Regions from separate parts of the Shinella sp. HY16 genome, predicted to be linked through region 2. Evidence: predicted binding sites of a transcription regulator. Region 2 holds the regulator's gene; the other holds the start of a gene.

Region 1 (4,205 bases), 560 kb from region 2:
CCAGAACGGTCATCTGGAAGAGCAGGCGCACGAAGGTGATTTCGGTCGCCGGCACGGCGGTGACCGCCAGTTTCGCGAAAATGTCGATGATCGGCGCGATGAGAACCGAGAGCACCATGAGGGAGAGCCCGAAGCTGACCTCGTTGCGCAGCGGCGTGATGGTGGCGGATGTGGTCATGCGTGTTCCCGGGCGCGGGTCCGTGCGTCCACCACCCGCCGGCACCAGACGGCAAAGGCGTCGACGGCGGGATCGCGGAGCGGCCGGCTCTCCTTGAGCGTTTCGTGTCGCATGCCGCGATAGACTGTTGTGGTGACGTCCTCAAGCCGCGATTTTTTCAGTCGCCCGGCAAAGGCGTGCACCGCGCGGCCGAAATCCGTCGCCGGGTCCTCCTCGCCGCCGACGAGATGGATCGGCAGGCGCTTCGGCAGGCGCGCAAGCCCTTCCGCCGAGGCATTGGCGAAGGTGACGGCGAAGATGTCGATCCACATCGCGACGTTGACGTCGAAGCCGCAGAGCGGGTCGGCGATATAGGCGTCCACCTCGGCGGGGTCGTGCGACAGCCAGTCGAAATCCGTGCGGCGGTTCGCGATGGCGCGGCCCCAGGCGCCAAAGGTCAGGCGCGGCAGCAGGCCGCTCGGCACATCGGATCCCTTCAGCATGCGTTCTGCTGCCAGCACGACCTGCGCCACGCGTCCGGAAAACCCCGGTTCGAGATTGGAGTTCCACACCGCGAGCGCGTCGATATCGCCAGGATGCGCCTGCGCGAAGGCGAGGGCCAGCAGGCCGCCCATCGAATGGCCGAAGAGCACGACCGGCAGGCCCGGATGCCGCGCCGCCGCATGGTCGCGCACGGCGCGCAGGTCCGCGATCACCCGGGCGATGCCGTCCTTGGGCGCGAACTGGCCGCGCGGGGCGTCCGGCGCGGTGGTGAAGCCGTGGCCGCGATGGTCGTGGGCATAGACATGAAACCCTTCCGCCGCCAGGCGTCCGGCAAATTCCGCGTAGCGTGCGCTGTGCTCGGCGAGGCCGTGGCTGACGAGCAGGATGCCGCGCGCCTCGCCCCGGGCGGCCTCGTGCCGCAGTGCAAGGCTCGCTCCACTTGGGCTTTGCAGCATCGAAGCCAGCGAAAACACCGGTCTGTCCTCCCGTTTCGGCAAGGTCAACGCGATTTGCCGATGAAAGACAACGGGATACGGCGTGTATTTTTGTGCTTTCTCCTGCATGTCGTGATTTTTCCGATTTATGGTTGCATTTTATGGATTTTTGGTTGTATATGATCTTGTTTTGTTCTTGTTCGGGAGCCGGTCATGATGACCAATGCCGCACTGACTTTCAAAGCCGCCCTTTCCCTCCTTGCTGCGTGCCTCCTTTTCCTCGCAAGTCCCGCGGCCGCCCAGACCGTACCGGCGAGCAGAGAGGGCCGCGAGGTGCTGTCCGTCAGCTGGCAGAAAGGCTACTGCGCCGCCCGGCCGAGGAGCCGCGGCTGTGCGGATTTCTCCGCGAATGCGCCGGCGGCCCGGCAGTTCTCGCTGCTCAGCCGGTTCCAGGTGCGCAAGAGCTATTGCGGCATCGAGGCGGCGCTCAAGCAAAGGGCCCGCAAGGGCAAGTGGACGGAGTTGCCGGATATCGTGCTCGCTTCCGTCACGAAGGAGCGCCTGATGGCGGCCATGCCCGCCGCGCGCCTCGGTCTCGACCGCCAGCAATGGTTGCGCAGCGGCAGCTGCGTCGCGGTGTCCCCGGAGATCTACTACAGCCGCTCGCTCGACCTGCTCGATACGCTCAACGCCTCGCCGGTGCGCGCGCTCTTTTCACAGAAGGCGGGGGCGGCGGTCACCCTTGCCGAAGTGCGGGCCGCCTTCGACGCCGCCTTCGGCAAGGGGGCCGGCGAGCGCGTGCGGCTCAGCTGCCGCAAGACGGAGGGCGGCTCCGTCGTAACCGGCCTCACCATCGGCCTTGCCGGCGATGGTCCGACGCTGGCCGAGCGCATCTCCGCCGCCGTCCCGACAAAGTCGCGGTGCACCGAGGGTGTGACGGGCCCGGGGCAGGCGGGGTAGGGCAGCGCGAGCGGGCGGGGTGTCCTTCAGCCTGGACTGTCGAGACACCGGTCGGATTTGGGCACCGTGTCGCTTGCCGACGGTATCAACAGGATGCGGGGCGGGTTTTCGCCGTGGGGCGCAGCGCGGCTTTCTTACATTGCCGCGGGCGGAGAATTCGCCTACATAGCGGGCAAATTTGTCCGATCCGGAGCGCGTTTGCATGGCACGTCAATTCATCTACCACATGTCGGGGCTCAACAAGGCCTACGGCGCCAAGAAAATTCTCGAAAACGTCAACCTGTCTTTCTATCCCGATGCCAAGATCGGCATCCTCGGCCCGAACGGCGCGGGTAAGTCGACGGTGCTGCGCATCATTGCCGGCCAGGACAAGGAATATACCGGCGAAGCCTGGCTCGCCGATGGTGCGACCGTCGGTTACCTGGAGCAGGAACCGCATCTCGACCCGACCAAGACCGCCTTTGAGAACGTCATGGTCGGCGTTGCCGACAAGACCGCCATCATCGACCGCTACAACGAGCTGATGATGAACTATTCCGACGAGACGGCTGACGAGGGCGCCAAGCTCCAGGATATCATCGACAGCCAGAACCTCTGGGACCTGGAACAGCAGGTCGAGATGGCGATGGAAGCGCTGCGCTGCCCGCCGAAGGATTCCGATGTCACGCTGCTGTCGGGTGGTGAACGCCGCCGTATCGCGCTCTGCCGGCTGCTGCTGTCGCAGCCCGACCTGCTGCTGCTCGACGAACCGACCAACCATCTCGATGCCGAAACCATCGCGTGGCTTGAAAAGCACCTGCGCGATTATCCGGGCGCCGTGATGATGATCACCCACGATCGCTACTTCCTCGACAACGTGACGGGCTGGATCCTCGAGCTCGACCGCGGCCGCGGCATTCCCTACGAAGGCAACTACTCTGCCTACCTGCAGGCCAAGGCCAAGCGCATGAAGCAGGAAAGCCGCGAGGAAGCCGGCCGCCAGAAGGCGCTCTCGCGCGAGCAGGAATGGATCGCCTCCAGCCCGAAGGCGCGTCAGGCGAAGTCCAAGGCCCGTATCAAGGCCTACGAACAGCTGGTCGATGCGGCAGAAAACATCCGGCCCGGCGACGCCCAGATCATCATCCCGGTCTCCGAGCGTCTCGGCAACGTGGTCATCGAGCTGGAAGGCATTAAGAAGGGCTTTGACGGCCGCACGCTGATCAACGACCTGTCGATCAAGCTGCCGCCGGGCGGCATCGTCGGCATTATCGGCCCGAACGGCGCCGGCAAGTCGACGCTGTTCAAGATGATCACCGGCCAGGAAACGCCCGATAGCGGCTCGATCCGTATCGGCGACACCGTGCACCTTGGTTATGTCGACCAGAGCCGCGACGCGCTCGACGGCAACAAGACCGTCTGGGAGGAAATCTCGGGTGGCGCCGAAGTCGTCAAGCTCGGCAAGTTCGAGATGAATTCGCGCGCCTATTGCGGGGCCTTCAATTTCAAGGGTGGCGACCAGCAGCAGAAGGTCGGCAATCTTTCGGGCGGCCAGCGCAACCGCGTGCACCTTGCCAAGATGCTGAAGGCCGGCGGCAACGTGCTGCTGCTCGACGAACCGACCAACGACCTCGATACGGAAACGCTCGGTGCGCTGGAAAGCGCGCTTGAGAGCTTTGCCGGTTGCGCGATCATCATCAGCCACGATCGCATGTTCCTCGACCGCCTTGCGACGCACATCCTGGCGTTCGAGGGCGACGGTCATGTCGAATGGTTCGAAGGCAACTTCGAGGACTACGAAGAGGACAAGGTCCGCCGTCTCGGCCCCGATGCCCTCAACCCCGGCAGCCAGGCCTACAAGCGCCTGACGCGCTGAGGCACGGTGCCATCACACCCTTTGAGAAACCCCGGCTTGCCGGGGTTTTTCTTTTGGCGTGTTGATGGGAAGATCGGCGACACGGATTTGCCCTTGCGCGACGCGGGTTAATCACATAAACATATCTTTATGTCTTGATTGGATGGGCCATGGGCGACATGCAGAAACTCGGACTGGACGACATCGTGGAGATCCTGAAGGCGGCGGGTGAACCGACGCGCCTTCGCCTTCTCGCGCTGCTGTCGCACGGCGATCTGACCGTGACCGACCTGACCGACATCCTCGGCCAGTCCCAGCC
Region 2 (4,205 bases):
GATCGGCGGGTTCTCGACCCTGATCTATTCCATCGGCCATTTCCATCGCATCCCGGCCTATGGACTTGCCGGCAACTTGCTCGCTATGCCTGTCATCAGCGCGATCGTCATGCCCTTCGGCCTCATCGCCGTACTGCTCATGCCTTTCGGCCTCGATGGCGTGCCCTTCGCGATCATGGGCAAGGGCATCGAGTGGATGATCGCGCTGTCGACATGGGTTGCGAGCTGGAAGGGCGAGATCGTCACCGGCCGCATTCCCTCGATTGCGTTCCTGCTGATCGGTCTTGGTGGCGGGCTTGTCTGCATCCTGCGCACGCGGCTGCGCCATGCGGGAACGCTGCTTGTCGGGATCGGCCTCGCCATCGCCTGCTTTCCGGCTGGAGGTGCCACGCCGGAAGTGCTGGTGTCCGAGGATGGCCGCCTCGTTGCCATCCTTCGCGGCGAAACCGTCGCCACAAACCGGGCAAGACCGCCAGACTTCATCTATTCGCAGTGGCGGCGCGCCCTTCGGCTCGGCGAACTTGTAAAACCGGAGATCCGCAGAAGCGCCGGCTTGACCCTTGAAGAAGCCGTCAGCACCACGGGTGCTGCAGAAAGCCGAAACAAGCCCCGGCGCAGGGCCGACCGGCAGAAGGCGAGGGACGCCATGGCGTCCGCGCTCGCGGAGGCCCGGGCCGGCAATGGCTTCGTCTGCGAGGCAAAGGCATTCTGTGCCGCCGTCTCGCCAAGCGGCTGGCGGATCGTGACCCTCGACGACGTCGCCTTCCTGGGCACGGCCTGCGACGCTGCCGACCTCGTCGTCGTGTCCCTGGCCCTGCGGCTCAAGGCTTGCCGCTCGGGTGCGCGCCTGGTGACGGCGCGTCACCTGAGGCGAACCGGCGCCCTCGAAATCCACCCGGACGCCGAAGGCCTATCCAACATCTTTTCAGTTGCGCAGGTCACACCAGCCGTGGAAAGTCTCGACCGGCCCTGGGCCCGCCACCGCAGCTACGACTGGCGCACAGGCAGTTTCGATCCGCCGGGCGATCAGTGATAGCGGCGAATGAGGCCAACCAGCTTGCCCTGGATTTTTACCCGGTCCGGCCCGAAGATGCGGGTCTCGTAGGCGGGGTTTGCCGCTTCGAGCGCGATCGACGCGCCCTTGCGGCGGAAGCGCTTCAGCGTGGCTTCCTCGTCGTCGACAAGCGCCACGATGATTTCGCCGGGATTGGCGCTGCTCGCCGTGCGGATGATCACCGTGTCGCCATCGAGAATGCCGGCCTCGATCATCGAATCGCCCTTGACCTCCAGCGCATAGTGATCGCCGTTGCCGATCATCTCGGCTGGAACGGTGATGTCATGGGTGTTGTTCTGGATGGCGGAGATCGGCACGCCGGCAGCGATGCGGCCCATGACAGGAACGGAGACGGATGAGGAAACCTCGGCCATGGGCGTGCGCTGCGGCGGGGCGGCGACGGGAGCGGGGGGCTGCTTGCCGCGACTGCCCTCGATGACGGCAGGTGAAAAGCCGCGGCGCGGCTGCAGGCTCTGGGTATAGGCTTCGGGAAGCTTTATCACCTCGAGCGCGCGGGCCCGGTTCGGCAGGCGCCGGATGAAGCCGCGTTCCTCCAGCGCCGTGATGAGGCGGTGGATGCCCGATTTCGACGCGAGATCCAGCGCGTCCTTCATCTCGTCGAAGGAGGGAGGAATACCGGACTCCTTCATCCGTTCATGAATGAACAGGAGAAGTTCCTGTTGTTTCCGCGTGAGCATGGCCCCTCCACCGAGAATCGAGTGAAACAAATCCAGAACAGACACTATCTGTTCCATATGTGTTCTGCAAGGGGCTGCTGAAACAATAATAGTACTGTTCAGGCGGATGGTTCGCGCAGGAGAAGCACTGTACAGGGCGCGCCTGCAGGGGCCGCCGGAGCGTGGGGTGCGCGGACGAGAAGGCCCTCGGATGCGGCGAAGGCCTTCATCATGGAGGAATCCTGCTTGTCGAGGGGCGTGACGAGCAGGTCTCCGGCGGGGTCGCGGGCAATGCGTGCGCGAACATAGTCCTGCCGGTGGTCGTTCTCCTTGAGCGGCACGGCGGCGATGGCCGGACGTTCGCGGTTTTCCGCGGGAAGGCGGGCGAGGCGGCGCACGAGGGGAACGAGGAAGAGGTGCGAGCAGACGAGACTCGAAACAGGGTTGCCGGGCAGGCCCACGACGTGCACGTCGCCGAGGTGGCCGACCATCAGGGGTTTGCCGGGGCGCATGGCGATGCGCCAGAAATCGAGGTCCATGCCGGCTTCGCCGAGCACGGGCTGCACAAGGTCGAAATCCCCGACGGAGGCGCCGCCGAGCGTGACGAGCGCGTCGATACCGAGCGACAGCGCGTGGCGCACGGCGTTCAGAATCGCGTCCTTGTCGTCGCCGACGATACCGAGGTCGATCACCTCCGCGCCTGCCGCGCGGGCGAGCGCGGCGACGCCGTAGGTGTTGGATGCAATGATCTGGCTGGCGCCTGGAGGCGTGCCCGGCGACACAAGCTCGTCGCCGGTGGCGAGCACGGCGATGCGCGGGCGTGTATAGACGGTCACCGCCGCATGGTTCATGGCTGCCGCGACCGTCAGGCGGCCGGCATCGAGCACGTCCCCGGCCCTCAGGACGATTTCGCCTTCGGAAAAATCCTGGCCGCGCGGGCGGATGTGGCGCCCCTTCGGTGTGAGGAAGGTGGTGCGGATGCGGCCGTCTTCCAGAACCTCGGCATCTTCCTGCAGGAGCACGGTATCGGCGAAGGCCGGCAGCGGGGCGCCGGTGAAGATACGCACGGCCTCGCCGGGGCCTGCGGTGCCCTGGAAGGCGTGGCCAGCGGACGACATGCCCGCAACGCTCAGGATCGAGCCGAGCGTGGCTATATCCGCGTGGCGCACGGCATAACCGTCCATCGCGGAATTGTCGAAGGGCGGCTGCGTCAGCCTGGCAGCAACATCCTCGGCAAGCACGCGGCCATCCGCCTCATGCAGGCGGACCAGCTCTGTCCGCTGCGTCGGCCGGGCGGCCGAAAGCAGGCGATGGAGGGCGTCTTCGACAGGCAGCAGCGACATCAGCCTGCGTCTCCGCGCCGGTAGTCGCCGGAGCGGCCGCCGGATTTTTCGACGAGGCGGATGCCGCCGATCTCCATCTCGCGGTCTGCGGCTTTCGCCATGTCGTAGATGGTGAGGCAGGCGACGCTGACGGCGGTGAGCGCCTCCATCTCCACGCCGGTGCGGCCGGTCAGCTTGGCCATAGCCTCGATCCGCAGTCCCGGAAGGCTGCGGTCCTCGCGGATGTCGACCGCGACCTTGCTCAGCATCAGGGGATGGCAGAGCGGGATGAGGCTGGCGGTCTGCTTGGCGGCCATGATGCCGGCAAGCCGCGCCGTACCGATCACGTCGCCCTTCTTGGCGTCGCCCTTGAGGATGAGGTCCAGCGTTGCCGGCGCCATGCGGATGAACCCTTCGGCAACCGCGATGCGCACCGTCTCGGCCTTGCCGCCGACATCCACCATGTTGGCTTCGCCGGACGCGCCGATATGCGTGAGCGTGCGGGCCTCGCCCGTCATTTCGAGACCGCCATCATTCCGCTGCCAGCATGCCGGCCGAGCCGGTAAGGAGCTCGCGGGTGGCGGCCGCCACGTCATCCTTGCGCATCAGGCTTTCGCCGACGAGGAAGGTGGAGATGCCGACCTTGCCGAGGCGTTCGCAATCCGCATGGGTGAAGATGCCGCTCTCGCCAACGAGCAGGCGGTCATCCGGCACCATGCTTGCGAGCTTTTCGGAAACGGCAAGATCCACGTCGAACGTGCGCAGATTGCGGTTGTTGATGCCGACGAGCTTGGACTTGAGCTTCAGCGCGCGTTCCATTTCCGGCGCATCATGCACCTCGATGAGCACATCCATGCCGAGCGCGAAGGCGGCGTCTTCCAGCATCTTCGCATCGTCGTCGCTGAGCGAGGCCATGATGAGAAGGATGCAGTCCGCACCCCAGGCACGGGCTTCCAGCACCTGGTAGCCGTCGAACATGAAGTCCTTGCGCAGCGCCGGCAGGGCGCAGGCCGCCCGCGCCGCTGTCAGGAACTCCGGCGCACCCTGGAAGCTCGGTGTGTCCGTGAGAACGGAAAGGCAGGCGGCTCCGCCGGCCTCATAGGCCTTCGCCAGCGCCGGCGGATCGAAATCCGGCCGGATGAGGCCCTTGGA

Evidence for each region. The regulator LexA, encoded in region 2, represses DNA repair genes until DNA is damaged. The targets are predictions, from matches to a motif close to TGTTCNNNNTGTGTTCNG.
Region 1: K0P03_RS11745 (ribonuclease) is a predicted target of LexA. The motif match lies at 1,276-1,293, and genes of this name have one in related genera.

Annotation. Positions count from the first base shown of each region.
Region 1 covers NZ_JAHYXL010000001.1:2,342,650-2,346,854, reverse strand. Annotated here, with positions in the region: gene K0P03_RS11755 (DMT family transporter) at 1-178, opposite strand, end outside; gene K0P03_RS11750 (lysophospholipase) at 175-1,134, opposite strand; gene K0P03_RS11745 (ribonuclease) at 1,309-2,055, shown strand; gene ettA (energy-dependent translational throttle protein EttA) at 2,258-3,907, shown strand; gene K0P03_RS11735 (ArsR/SmtB family transcription factor) at 4,057-4,205, shown strand, end outside.
Region 2 covers NZ_JAHYXL010000001.1:1,778,919-1,783,123, reverse strand. Annotated here, with positions in the region: gene K0P03_RS09105 (ComEC/Rec2 family competence protein) at 1-1,033, shown strand, start outside; gene lexA (transcriptional repressor LexA) at 1,027-1,752, opposite strand; gene K0P03_RS09095 (molybdopterin molybdotransferase MoeA) at 1,851-3,074, opposite strand; gene moaC (cyclic pyranopterin monophosphate synthase MoaC) at 3,074-3,571, opposite strand; gene trpC (indole-3-glycerol phosphate synthase TrpC) at 3,585-4,205, opposite strand, start outside.